Regions from separate parts of the Rhizobium sp. ARZ01 genome, predicted to be linked through region 3. Evidence: predicted binding sites of a transcription regulator. Region 3 holds the regulator's gene; each other region holds the start of a gene.
What was found. Region 3 encodes LexA, which represses DNA repair genes until DNA is damaged. Its sites were predicted from a motif close to TGTTCNNNNTGTGTTCNG; they were not measured.
Positions count from the first base shown of each region.

Region 1: IB238_RS09585 (UvrD-helicase domain-containing protein) is a predicted target of LexA. The motif match lies at 1,747-1,764, and genes of this name have one in related genera.
Region 2: def (peptide deformylase) is a predicted target of LexA. The motif match lies at 2,031-2,048, and genes of this name have one in related genera.
Region 4: IB238_RS19440 (helicase-related protein) is a predicted target of LexA. The motif match lies at 2,046-2,063, and genes of this name have one in related genera.

Region 1 covers NZ_JACVAE010000001.1:1,977,453-1,980,944, forward strand. The annotation lists gene IB238_RS09570 (cyclase family protein) at 1-256, shown strand, start outside; gene IB238_RS09575 (carboxymuconolactone decarboxylase family protein) at 318-725, shown strand; gene IB238_RS09580 (L,D-transpeptidase) at 944-1,642, shown strand; gene IB238_RS09585 (UvrD-helicase domain-containing protein) at 1,806-3,492, shown strand, end outside.
Region 2 covers NZ_JACVAE010000002.1:427,009-430,500, forward strand. The annotation lists gene IB238_RS16190 (ribokinase) at 1-733, opposite strand, end outside; gene rmuC (DNA recombination protein RmuC) at 781-1,914, opposite strand; gene def (peptide deformylase) at 2,140-2,664, shown strand; gene fmt (methionyl-tRNA formyltransferase) at 2,759-3,492, shown strand, end outside.
Region 3 covers NZ_JACVAE010000001.1:1,478,080-1,481,571, reverse strand. The annotation lists partial or broken gene IB238_RS25035 (ComEC/Rec2 family competence protein) at 1-425, shown strand, start outside; gene IB238_RS24935 (ComEC/Rec2 family competence protein) at 532-1,680, shown strand; gene lexA (transcriptional repressor LexA) at 1,661-2,377, opposite strand; gene IB238_RS07065 (YMGG-like glycine zipper-containing protein) at 2,557-2,811, opposite strand; gene IB238_RS24930 (proton-conducting transporter membrane subunit) at 3,064-3,360, opposite strand; partial or broken gene IB238_RS24925 (proton-conducting transporter membrane subunit) at 3,434-3,492, opposite strand, start outside.
Region 4 covers NZ_JACVAE010000003.1:446,407-449,898, forward strand. The annotation lists gene IB238_RS19420 (NAD(P)H-dependent glycerol-3-phosphate dehydrogenase) at 1-410, shown strand, start outside; gene IB238_RS19425 (YciI-like protein) at 426-719, shown strand; gene IB238_RS19430 (EVE domain-containing protein) at 725-1,156, shown strand; gene IB238_RS19435 (methyltransferase) at 1,164-1,811, shown strand; gene IB238_RS19440 (helicase-related protein) at 2,256-3,492, shown strand, end outside.

The DNA.
Region 1 (3,492 bases), 500 kb from region 3:
CGGATTCCACGTCGAGACCGTCAAGGCGCTGCTCGAAACGAAGGCTGCCGGCATCGCCGTCGACTCGCTGTCGCTCGACTATGGCATCTCCCCCGACTTTGCCACCCACAACACCTGGCTTCCGGCCGGCCGGTGGGGACTGGAAGCTGTCGCCAACCTCGACAAGGTACCGGTGAAAGGGGCGACCCTCGTCGTCGGCGCCCCAAAGGTGCGCGGGGGAACCGGCGGCCCGTCGCGCGTGCTGGCCCTCGTCTAAGAACTATTACCATCGGCGGTATTCGCGCCGCCGATCGTGCCTGTCGCAACGGAGCCATGCCATGAGTACCGTCAAGCCCGCCGCCGAACTCGAAACAGATCCCCGCGTCAAGGCGGTATTCGACGACATCCGCACCACGCGCAAATCCGACTTCATCAACAACATGTGGCTCTATCTCGCCTTCGATCCCGCCCTGCTCGAAAGCACCTGGCGCGAGGTCAAGGCGGTCATGGCAACACCCTCGGCGCTGGATCCGCTCGTCAAGGAAATGCTCTACATCGCCGTTTCCGTTACCAACGGGTGCAGCTACTGCGTCCATTCCCACACCGCGGCAGCAAAGGCGAAGGGAATGAGCCCCGAGCAGCACGCTGAACTGCTGTCGATCATCTCGCTCGCATCGAAAACGAACCAACTCGCAACGGGCCTGCAGGTGCCGGTCGATCCGGTGTTCGATGCGGATTGCGGCTAACTCTCCAAACCACCAAAACTGAAAGAGGGTTGCGCAAGACCTGTAGACCGCACGTCTGCCGGCCTGGTCGGCAGACGTGCGACCTTTCAGACACAATCCCCCGCCCATCACGCCCATGACGAAGATGTGATCGCCCCGCAGCCTTGTCATGTCGTCGAGAACCTCGGTAGGCATCGACCTCCAAGCACAAACCTTTCCATGAAAGAAATCCCCCTGAAATGTCGGCCGCATTCCTCACGTCACGGCGAACGTTCATCCTGACTGCCGCAGCAGCAGCGCTGGCGAGCTGTACCACCACAACGCCGAGCGGCAGGAACGCACCCGTTCCGGTGGCGCCAAGGCGTCCGATCGTGCCTCAAACGGCCTCGGAACTGGATGTCATGTACGGCCCAATCCAGGATGGCGGCTACTCGCTTCCGGCCGTTCCCTATCAAAAGATCGATCCCCAGTTCCACCGGCAACGCGTTGTCGATCCGACTGGCGAGCCAGCGGGAACGGTTGTCGTCGATACGCCGAAGCGTTTCCTCTACGTCGTCGAGCCGGGTGGAACGGCGATGCGCTATGGCGTCGGTATCGGCCGTGAGGGATTTTCCTGGCAGGGCGAAGGCGTCATCCACTGGCGCCAACATTGGCCGCGCTGGAAGCCACCGAATGAGATGATCGCACGCCAGCCCGCGCTCGAAAAATACTCCATCGCCAACGGCGGTATGGAACCTGGCCTGAGTAACCCGCTCGGCGCCCGCGCGCTCTACATCTTCCAGAACGGCCAGGATACCCTGTATCGGCTACATGGAAACCGGGAGTGGAAGTCGATCGGCAAGGCCGTCTCGTCCGGCTGCGTTCGCCTGATCAACCAGGACGTCATCGATCTCTACAACCGCGTGCCATACCACGCCCGGATCGTCGTCTACCAGTGATGCTTTGACGGATCGCAGGGGTAGCGCTTCGGCGCGGCCCCTCCGGTCCACGCAAACGGCGTCCGTCATTCCTTTCCACAGCCACGCGTTCAGGAACGAAAGACCGGAATAAAAGAAGAACGCGAAACTGGCCTTTCGCCCCCGAATCACTACATTGGGCCGCATGATGAGCGGTTACGATGATATTCCCTTCTTCGACGACGAAGATCCGGCGCTGAAGAAGGTCCCGGCTTCGGGACAGAAACCCGGCAATCCGGCTTCCGGCGGCATTGCCGCGCGCGCCATGGCTGCGCGCGATGCCAACCGTGCGCCGGACTACCTTGCCGGCCTCAATCCCGAGCAGCGCGAGGCGGTCGAGACGCTGGACGGCCCGGTACTCGTTCTTGCCGGTGCCGGCACCGGCAAGACGCGCGTGCTAACCACCCGCATCGCCCATATCCTCGCAACCGGCCGCGCCTTCCCCTCGCAGATCCTCGCCGTGACCTTCACCAACAAGGCCGCACGCGAGATGAAGGAGCGCGTCGGCATGCTCGTCGGCGGAGCCGTCGAGGGCATGCCCTGGCTCGGCACCTTCCACTCGATTGGGGTCAAGCTTCTGCGCCGTCATGCCGAAATGGTCGGACTGAGGTCCGATTTCACCATCCTCGACACCGATGACGTCGTGCGCCTGATCAAGCAGTTGATCCAGGCCGAGGGAATCGATGACAAGCGCTGGCCGGCAAAGCAGTTCGCCGGCATGATCGATACCTGGAAGAACAAGGCGCTCGACCCGGCACAGATCCCGGAAGGCGACGCTCGTGCGTTTGCCAACGGAAAGGGCCGCGAGCTCTACGCCGCCTACCAGAACCGCCTGAAGACGCTGAACGCCTGCGACTTCGGCGATCTGTTGCTGCACCCGATCCGCATCTTCCGCACCAATCCGGATATCCTCAGGGAATATCACCAGAAGTTCCGCTACATCCTGGTTGACGAGTATCAGGACACGAACACCGCCCAGTACATGTGGCTGCGGCTTCTGGCGCAGCGGTCACAGTCCTCCGGTCGGGCGCCGATTCCGGCCGAAGGGCGAGCCAGCGATAGCTGGCCGGGCGACGTTTCGCCCGCGCCCGCGCAGGCCAGCGCCGACAGGCGCGATGCGGCCGTGAGCGAAAACAAGCGGCAGCAGATAAACATCTGCTGCGTCGGTGACGACGATCAGTCGATCTACGGCTGGCGGGGTGCCGAGGTGGACAACATCCTGCGCTTCGACAAGGACTTCCCAGGCGCCAAGGTGATCAAACTCGAGCGCAATTATCGCTCCACCGCCCACATCCTCGGCGCGGCCGGCCATCTCATCGCCCACAACGAGGGCCGGCTCGGCAAGACGCTTTTCACCGACCGGCTCGATCCGGAAGACGGCAAGGTGATCGTCCACGCCGCCTGGGATTCGGAAGAAGAAGCCCGCGCGATCGGCGAGACGATCGAGACACTGCAGCGCCCGGACCGCAACGGCAAGCGTCACAATCTCAACGACATGGCGATCCTCGTACGCGCCTCGTTCCAGATGCGCGAGTTCGAAGACCGATTCGTTACCCTCGGCCTGAATTACCGCGTCATCGGCGGACCACGCTTCTATGAGCGGCTCGAGATCCGCGATGCCATGGCCTATTTCCGGCTTGTCTGCCAGCCGGCCGACGACCTCGCCTTCGAGCGCATCATCAACACGCCGAAGCGCGGCCTCGGCGACACGACCGTGCGCACTCTGCACGACTATGCCCGTGCCCGCGACATTCCGATGCTCGCCGCAGCAAGCGACATCATCGAGACCGACGAACTGAAACCGAAAGCGCGCAAGGCGCTGTTCGACGTCG
Region 2 (3,492 bases), on a different contig from region 3:
CCGTGTCGACCGGCTCGATCTTCAGGCCCGGGGCACGAAAAACATTGCCCTTGCGGATCGCGATGACGCCGTCCGCGCCGAGGGTGACGATGATCGTCTGCCCGGTCTGATCGTGGATCGAGCGCATTTCTGCCTCCCGCTCCGCATCGGAAAGGCCGGACTTGCCGGCGAACAGCTCGAACTCGATCTCGTTGGTCACGACGATATCCGCCTTGGCGCCGAGCCTGCGGGCATCCGCCGTCATCGGTGCGAGGTTGATGACGGACGTCACCCGCCGCGCCTTGGCCGCGTCCAACGCCATCTCGACAGCCTCTGGCGGCACTTCGAGCTGCAGCACCAGGATATCGCCGGCCGACATCTGCGACACCGCCGCCTTGGCATCTGCCGCAGTGACATCGCCATTTGCACCGGCGACGACAACGATGACATTTTCACCATCGTCGGCAACAAGGATATGGGCCGTGCCGGTCGGCTCGTCCGCGACCTTGACGAGATCGAGATTCACTGCGGACTGGGTCAACAGCACCAGCGACTCGGCGGCAAATGCATCGCCGCCGACGGCACCCGCCATGCGCACGAGCGAGCCCGCCCGCCGTGCCGCAAGCGCCTGGTTTGCGCCCTTGCCGCCAGCCGCCGTGGTAAAACTGTGTCCCGGCACCGTTTCGCTGGGATTTGGCAGGCGTTCGGTCGTGGCGATGAGATCCATGTTGATGGATCCGAAGACGGTGATCATGGGGTTGCGTTCCTCCGGTATGCCTTAGCGGACACTGCCCGAGTGGATCAGTCCTCGTCAACCACTCTCAGATTCAATTGGCCGGTGCGGCTTTCGACCGCACGCTCCACTGGCGCGGAAGCGGGCATTGCCTGCGATGTAGTCGTCATCGCCTCGAACTCCATTTCGCCGATCCGCGCGCCGCGCCGGGCAAGCTTGTCCGTCGAGGTCAGGATCTGGTCCACGTCCTTCTGCGCCGAGGTGAAGTGACCGTGCAGCTTGCGAACCCTATCGTCGAGACGCCCAAGATCGTCCATCAGACGGATCACCTCGCCCTGGATGACGTGCGCCTGCTCGCGCATGCGCTGGTCCTTCAGCAACGCCTGCAGCACCTGAATCGACAAAAGCAGGAGCGACGGCGAGACGATGACGATGCGGGCGCGATGCGCACGCTGAACGATGGCCTCGAAGCTCTCGTGGATGGCGGCGAAAATCGATTCCGAAGGGACGAAGAGAAATGCGGTGTCCTGCGTTTCGCCCGGCTGCAGGTATTTTTCGGAGATATCGCGGATGTGGACTTCCATGTCCCGCCGGAACTGCTGGCCCGCGACCTTCGAGGCTTCCGCATTCGCAGCCGCACCCATGGCGTTCCAGGCCTCCAGCGGAAACTTCGCATCGATGACGAGCGGCGGCTGGCCGTTCGGCATGCGGATGATGCAGTCCGGGCGGACGCCGTTTGGAAGCTGCGCCTGGAACTGGTAGGCGCCGATCGGCAGGCCATCGGCCACGATCGTCTCCATCCGCGCCTGACCGAAGGCGCCGCGGGTCTGCTTGTTCGCCAGGATCGCCTGCAGGCCGACCACGTCCTTGGCCAGCGACTGGATGTTCGTCTGCGCCGTATCGATCACCGCGAGCCGCTCCTGCAGCCGGCGAAGGTTCTCGTGCGTGGCGCGTGTCTGTTCGCTGATCGACTGACCGAGGCGCTGCGTCAACCCGTCCAGGCGCTGGTTGATCGCCTGGTTCGTCTCGGCCTGGCGCGCCCCGAATACCTCCGCCATCGCAGCGATACGGCCCTGCATCTCGTTCTGCGCCCGCAGGAGTTCGGCAAGACGCAACTCCGCGGCCGCCGCCGCCTCGCGCTGGCGGCTTCCGGTGCGACGGGCAAGGACGATCCAGCCGGCCGCAACCAGTACGGCGAACATGCAGGCCAACTGCAGCGCCGGATCGCGGGCGACCGCATCGAAAAGCCGAATCAACGCGTTCTGGAGGGCTGGTTCTGGATTCATGGGGCAAACATAGCATCATTTGCACGCGAAGATAGATCATAACGTGAACAAACCACGCCGAGCGTCCGACGGACTTCCCTGGGATTTGCGATGAAGCGCAAGACGATTGAAAGCCGGCCGGCAAACCGCTAAGTGAGGCCCATGACGATCAAACCGCTGATTATTCTCCCCGATCCCACCCTTCGCCAGGTCTCCGCGCCGTTGGAGAGCGTCAACGACGAGGCGCGACGCCTCGCCGACGACATGCTGGAGACGATGTACGACGCGCCCGGCATCGGGCTTGCGGCGATCCAGATCGGTGTGGCGCGCCGCATGCTGGTGCTGGACGTGTCGAAGGAAGGCGAGGACAAGACGCCGCTGGTCTTTATCAACCCCGAAATCGTCAAGGCCTCGGACGCGCGCTCGGTCTACGAGGAAGGGTGCCTTTCGATCCCGGACTACTATGCCGAAGTCGAGCGGCCGGCCGAGATCACGGTTCGCTATATCGACCGCGACGGCAAGGAGCAGACAATCGAGGCCGACGGGCTGCTCGCCACCTGCCTGCAGCACGAGATCGACCACCTGAACGGCGTCCTCTTCATCGACCATATTTCCAAGCTCAAGCGTGACATGGTGATCCGCAAGTTCACCAAGGCTGCAAAGACGCGCGGCGCCAAGGCGATCTGACCGCTCTCGCAACGCCTTGCAGCACGCAAGGGCTTGATTGACGCGCGCAAACCCGATTGAACGGACCCCCTAGCTTAGACGGGAGCAATGCCGCATGGCGCTTCGCATCATCTTTATGGGTACGCCGGAGTTTTCGGTACCGACGCTGACGGCGCTTGCCGAGGCCGGACATACGATCGTCGCCGCCTATTCGCAGCCGCCGCGCCCCGGCGGACGGCGCGGCCTGGAATTGCAGAAGTCACCGGTGCACCAGGCGGCCGAGCGACTGGGGATCCCGGTGTTCACGCCGCTGAACTTCAAGGAGGAGGAGGATCGGACCGCCTTTCGCGCGCTGGATGCCGATGTCGCCGTCGTCGTCGCTTACGGCCTTCTGCTGCCCGAAGCGATCCTCACCGGCACGCGGCTTGGCTGCTACAACGGCCACGCGTCGCTTTTGCCGCGCTGGCGGGGCGCTGCGCCGATCCAGCGCGCAATCATGGCCGGGGACGCGGAGACCGGCATGATGGTGATGAAGATGGACAAGGGACTGGACACCGGTCCGGTGGCGCTGACAAAGCGCGTGGCGATCGGCCCCGACATGACGGGCGGCGAACTGCACGACGCGCTGATGCTGACCGGCGGCGGGCTGATGGTGGAAGCGATGGCGCGCCTCGAGGCGGGCGACCTGCCGCTGACATCGCAGGCCGAGGATGGCGTCCTCTACGCCGCAAAGATCGACAAGGCGGAAACCCGCATCGACTTCACCCGCCCGGCGTCGGAGGTGCACAACCACATCCGCGCGCTTGCGCCCTTCCCTGGTGCCTGGTTCGAATTGCCGGTTGCCGGAAA
Region 3 (3,492 bases):
TCGCTGCGGCGCTGATCACAGCCGAACAGCGCGGCATCAGTCCGGATACGGTCGAGGCGCTCCGGAAGGCAGGCCTCGCGCATGTCCTCGCGATTTCCGGATTGAATATGGTGCTTGCTGCAGGCACCTTCCTCTTCGGGGCCCGCCTGCTCTTGGCACTTGCCCCCGGTGTTGCCGAACACTGTCCGGTGAAGAAGATCGCGGCGGTTGGCGGACTGGTGACGGTGACCCTCTACATACTGGTCTCTGGCGGCGCGGTCTCAGCGATCCGTTCCTGGCTAATGATCGTCGTTTTGCTTTTCGCGGTCATCTTCGACCGCACTGCGATCAGCATGCGCAACATCGCTCTATCGGCAGTCATCATACTCATGATCACACCGTCGGCTGTCACAGGACCCGGGTTCCAAATGTCGTATGCGGCTACCCTCGGCCTTGTCGCAGGCTACGCAGCTTGGCGCGAACGCCCCCTACCGAGCGCAGTATGGACAGGCAAACGCTGGCGGCTACTTTCACTCACTTCCGCGTTTGTAGGTGGAATCCTGTTATCGGTCGTTGATCGGCGGCGTCGCCACGTTTGTCTATTCCGTTGGTCACTTCCATCGGTTTCCCGCATATGGCCTGGCTGGAAATCTGCTGGCAATGCCGATCATTTCGACAATCGTCATGCCGATGGCGCTCGTTTCAATGATGCTCATGCCATTCGGCCTGGACGGTTTCCCGCTTTGGATCATGGGCCGAGGCATCGATTGGATCATCGTGTTGGCCAAGTGGGTATCCGGCTGGGGTGGAGAAGTCGTGACCGGTAGACTGCCGCCGCTCGCATTTGCATTGATTGCGATAGCAGGTGGCCTTGTCTGTATGTTTCGGACGCGTCTGGCAATTGTCGTCCTTGTGCCACTCGTGATCGGAGTAGCTCTCGCGTTCGCCCATCGGCCAGACGCACAGCCTCAATTGCTCATATCGGAAGATGGTCGCCTCGTTGCGCTCATTTGGGAAGGGGAAGCAGCGACGAACCGTTCGAACCCACCTGACTTCCTCTACGATCAATGGCGCCGGGCCATCCGTCTAGAAGGACATCGAGCACCAAAGTTTCAAAGCAGCAGTGAAAGTAAACAACGGCAGCCTTCGAGCGGGAGAGGCTCCTCTGCTGATCGCCGGGAAGCCATATTCGGTGGTCAGCCAGATACGCAGCAATTGACGGCGACGCGCAACACGCGGACAGCAAAATCGAGAGCCGTCTTGAGCCGGGCTGCAATGGCGCGTGTGAACGATGACATGCGCACTGCACTCGCAACGGCAGTCCACGAAAAACGCTTCGTTTGTCGCCGCAAGGAGTGGTGCGTCGGCGTTGCACCCGCGGGTTGGCGCGTGGTGACTCTCGAAGACCCTGCCTTTCTAGGAGCGGCCTGCGACAATGCTGATTTCGTCGTCGCTCCGCTGCACCTCAAGGCCGAGCCTTGCCGTTCGGGAGCGCAACTCATCACCATGCGCACCCTGCGCCAGAGCGGAGCGCTTGAGATCATGTCGCGACTTGCCGAACCAACTGCCCGAGACGACTACACCATCCGCCAAGCCATCACCTCGCTCCACCGTCCGTGGAGCCGGCATCGCCTCTATGATTGGCGCACCGAGAAATTCCTGGAACCACAAATCGCAGCCGCTACTGATAGCGGCGAATGAGACCGACGAGTTTGCCCTGGATCTTTACTCGATCAGGGCCAAAGATGCGGGTCTCGTAGGCGGGATTGGCGGCTTCCAGCGCAATGGAGGCCCCCTTGCGCCGGAAGCGTTTCAGTGTTGCCTCCTCATCGTCGACGAGCGCCACGACGATCTCGCCCGGGTTGGCCGAACTGGCATTGCGGATGATGACGGTGTCGCCGTCAAGGATACCGGCCTCGATCATGGAGTCACCCTTGACCTCAAGCGCGTAGTGCTCGCCGGAACCGAGCATCTCGGGTGGTACGGCGATGTCGTGGGTGTTGTTCTGGATCGCCGAGATCGGGACACCGGCAGCGATCCGCCCCATCACCGGAACCGAAACCGAACCTTCTGCACTACCGGTGGCTGAACGGGGTGGGGCAGGGGGCGTGGGCGATTTGCCGAGGCTGCCTTCGATGACGGATGGCGAAAAGCCGCGACGCGCCTTGAGGCTAGGCGAGTAGGCCTCGGGGAGCTTGATGACCTCCAGCGCACGAGCCCGGTTGGGCAGCCGCCGGATGAACCCGCGCTCCTCAAGCGCCGTAATCAGGCGGTGGATCCCCGATTTAGACGCGAGATCGAGCGCGTCCTTCATCTCGTCGAAAGAAGGCGGAATACCCGTTTCCTTCATCCGCTCATGGATGAACAGCAGCAATTCCTGTTGTTTGCGGGTCAGCATGGCTCGCCATCCAGAATCGTGAAACAAATCCAGAACAGACACTATCTGTTCCACATGTGTTCCGCAAGGGGGTAATTATAGGCAGACGGGGGAGCGGTCACGCACTGGGTGGCCGGCGAAAAAGCTCCACATTCTGACAAGGGAGCTCTTTCGCTGTTATGCCGCTTGCTGCGGACGAGTTACGGGCAGGCAGCGACATAGCGGCGACCGTAGCGATCGCGGTAGTAGCATCGGCCGGGCTGACCTGCGACATTGCCGATGACGGCACCGGAAACACCACCGATGGCAGCCCCGACGGCAGCACCCCGAACATCGTTCGTAATGGCGCCGCCGATTACCGCGCCCGTGGCGGCCCCGATTCCGGCGCCCCTCTCGGTTGGGGTGCAGCCTGCCAGTGCAAGGCCGACCATAACGAGGAAAAGGGAGTTCTTGATCATGTCCAATCCTTCCTGTCTCGTTGATAATTTCTGGCTACTTAAATCTTGTCCATCCAGACGAAGCCTTCAAGTGTAATCTCGTTCTTGCAACGCTTACAACGGCGCGTGGCGTGCTGCAGCCCCTTCCGCCTCTCGCCCTACAAGGAAACAAACGCGGTCAGCGTGTAGAGTACGACGACATAGTAGAGGCTTCACCGAGTACGCCGACGGCACGAGAGACGCTATCCCAAAAACGCTCGGCATAGGGCCTCAGCATCGGCGCCAGCGCTGCCCGGTAGAAGCGGTAGGGTGGCAGTCCCGACATCGAGACGAGGCGATAGCCAAAGTGGCAAAGGTCAGCGGCATGTTTCGTGCGAGGCCCCCGCAGGCCTCCAGGCGCCTCAAACCCGTGCGTCGAATGATGCCCGCGACCGTCAGAAAGAGGACTCCTTTGACCATCAGATGGTTCGCCACCAGATAGAGGGCCGTCACCCAACCGAGATGGCTCATCAGCGCAACGGCGGTGACGATGTAACCGGTCTGGATGAGGCTGGAATAGGCAAGCATACGCTTCATGTGCAGCCTGCTGCAGCGCCAGGAGCGCGCCGACGACCGTCGTCAGCATGCCGATCCAGCCTATGGCGCGCGCGAGGTCAAGGCCAAGTTCGGAACGGACAGCGAGGTAGGCCGTTATGAACA
Region 4 (3,492 bases), on a different contig from region 3:
TGGCGATTGCTTGCGGGGTGGTCGAAGGAGCAGGGCTCGGAGATTCGGCCCGGGCGGCGCTGATTTCGCGCGGCCTTGCGGAGATGTCACGCTTTGTCGCGGCGCATGGTGGCGATGCGTCGACGGTAACCGGCCTTTCAGGACTCGGCGATCTTGTGCTGACGGGTACCAGCCACCAGTCGCGTAACCTGCGTTTCGGCATTGCGCTCGGAAAGCATGGCAATGCAGATGGCTGGCCGGGGGAGCTTGTCGAGGGCGCTTTTGCTGCGGGTGTCGCCTCGAGGGTTGCGGGCGAGCGAGGTGTCGTCATGCCGATCACTGACGCGGTTGCGGCGATCGTCGATGGCAAGCTTGACCTTGCGACCGCCATCAATGCCTTGATGACCCGCCCGATCACCCGGGAATTTTGAGAGGAAGGAGACGATATGCATTTTGCCTTTTTGTGCACGGACAAGCCCGGCGCCCTGCAGGTGCGACTGGATACGCGGCCCGAACACCTGGCCTATCTCAACAAGCTCAACGACGAGGGCAAGCTTGCCTTTGCCGGTCCTTTCCTCGGCGATGATGGCAAGCCGACGGGAAGCCTCGTTGTCGTCAAGGCTGAAACGATCGAAGCGGCCCGCACACTTGCTGAAGCCGATCCCTACGCGAAGGCCGGTCTCTTCGCCGATGTCGAGGTGAAGGTCTGGAATTGGGTCTTCAACAATCCGGAGGCTTAAGACTGATGGCATTCTGGCTTTACAAGTCCGAGCCCTTCAAATGGTCCTGGGCCATGCAGAAGGAGGCGGGCGAGCAGGGCACCGAGTGGAACGGCGTGCGCAACTATCTGGCCCGCAACAACATGCGGGCGATGAAGATCGGCGACAAGGGCTTCTTCTACCATTCCAATGAGGGGCTGGACATCGTCGGCATCACCGAAGTCTGCGCACTTTCCCATCCGGACTCGACCGCAGGTGACGATCCGCGCTGGGACTGCGTCGACATCCGCGCCGTCTGCGATATGCCGCGCCCCGTGTCGCTGAAAGAGATCAAGGCGAACCCGCGGCTGGAGAACATGTCGCTGGTTACCTCGATGCGCCTTTCGGTGCAGCCCGTGACGGAAGACGAATGGATCGAAGTCTGCCGCATGGGCGGGCTCGACAATCCGCCGCGATAGCCTGTCCGTGAAGACCGATCCCGAACGCTTCATCCTCGACAATACGTCGATCCTTTCGCCGCCGCACGTGCCGGAGATCCGGCTTCGGCTGGCGTCGGAAGCGCACGATTTGTGGCTGAAGACGGAGGAAGAGCTGGAGGAGATCGGCCTGCCGCCGCCGTTCTGGGCGTTTGCGTGGGCGGGTGGGCAGGGGCTTGCCCGCTACGTTCTCGACCATTCCGAAGCCGTTCGCGGCCGAAGCGTTCTCGATTTTGCAAGTGGCTCCGGCCTGGTTGCGATCGCGGCAATGCTCGGAGGTGCGGCGCAAGTGCTGGCCGTCGATATCGATCCCTGGACAGAAACGGCAATCCGGCTGAATGCGGCGCTCAATGAGGTGGATGTCATTCATTGCAGCGATAATGTCGTCGGCAAGGACGAGGGCTGGGATGTGATCCTAGCGGGGGACGTTTTCTACGACAAAACGTTTGCCGAGGCATTGATTCCCTGGTTTTCCAGTCTTTCGGCGCGAGGTGCGACGGTCCTTGTCGGTGACCCGGGGCGGTCCTATTGCCCCCGCGCGCGAATGGAGCCGCTTGCGACCTATGAGGTCCCCGTCACCCGTGCGCTGGAGGACAGTGAAGTCAAGCGGACGACGGTTTGGCGTTTCCTGCCTTAGCGCCGCGGTGCGACAGGCAAGTGAGCCTGTGTGTGAACTGGCACTGTCGAAAGAATTTAGATGCTCTTCCAAGAAAGGGCTTTACAGCCTTTTTGAGCTGAGTTGCGCATCCGCGCCAAGACTCGGCGTGGTAGCGAGGTAGATTCAGCATCTGGTGTGCAATCTTGCATGAAGGTCAATATCTTGTGGAGAACAAAACCTGAATCGAGGAGAGTCTTCGTTTCGTCTCCGATTCGTTCTCACCGTGTTCCGATTCGATCCGGAAAGTGTTGGCCGACGGGCTTTTTACGCCTGCGAAGACTGAAATTTCAGGAGAAATGCCGGCAGATTGCCCGGTGCTCTTGCTATTGCGCATCGTGATGGGCATTTGTGTTGCCGGCGCGCGGGGCACAACCGTCGCCAGACGATTGATACTTTCCGAGGCATGCCTTGTCTGCTGCAGCGATGATATTGAGCGGCCGCGGTGTCACCGCGGTGCTCGGGCCGACCAATACCGGCAAGACCCATTACGCAATCGAACGCATGGTGGCGCACGAAACGGGCGTGATCGGTTTGCCGCTCAGGCTGCTGGCACGCGAGGTCTATACACGCCTTGTCGAGAAGGTCGGTCCACACAACGTGGCCCTCGTCACTGGCGAGGAAAAAATCACCCCGCACATGGCGCGCTATTCCGTCTGCACCGTGGAGGCGATGCCGCGCGAGACACGGGCCTCCTTCGTGGCGATCGATGAGGTCCAGCTTGCCGGTGACCTGGAGCGCGGGCATATTTTCACCGACCGCATCCTGCACCTGCGCGGCCGCCACGAGACGCTGCTGCTGGGCGCGGCCACCATGAAGCCCATCCTCGAGCATCTGCTGCCGGGCATCACCGTGGTCGAGCGTCCGCGCTTGTCGCAGCTCTTCTATGCCGGCTCCAAGAAGATCACGCGCCTGCCGCAGCGCACGGCGATCGTGGCGTTCTCTGCCGATGAGGTCTATGCGATCGCCGAGTTGATCCGACGCCAGCGCGGTGGAGCAGCGGTCGTGCTGGGAGCGCTGTCGCCGCGGACGCGCAACGCCCAGGTGGGCCTCTACCAGGAAGGGGATGTCGAATATCTCGTCGCCACCGACGCAATCGGCATGGGTCTCAACCTCGATGTCGATCACGTCGCGTTCGCGCAGGATCGGAAATTCGACGGCTATCAGTATCGCAATCTCAATCCGGGCGAGATCGGTCAAGTCGCGGGACGAGCGGGTCGCCATGTCCGGGACGGAACTTTCGGTGTGACCGGGCGGGTCGATCCCTTCGATCCGGAACTGGCCGAGCGGATCGAAGCGCATGCGTTCGAGCCGGTAAAGGTCCTGCAATGGCGCTCGAAGAGGCAGGATTTTTCCTCGCTTGCGAGCCTGAAGGCAAGTCTCGAAGCGCCACCTGCAATCTCCGGCCTGGCCCGTGCCCTTCCGGCCGTCGACCAGCAGGCGCTGGAACATCTGTCGCGCTATCCCGAGATCAAGGACATGGCGACCACGCCGGAGCGGGTAGAAACGCTCTGGGAAGCCTGCGCGTTGCCGGATTATCGGCGCATAACGCCGGCGCAACACGCCGATCTTATCTCTACCCTCTATGCCGATCTGATCAGGCGCGGTACGGTGAATGAGGACTTTCTGGCCGAACAGGTGCGCCGCGCCGATCGAACCGATG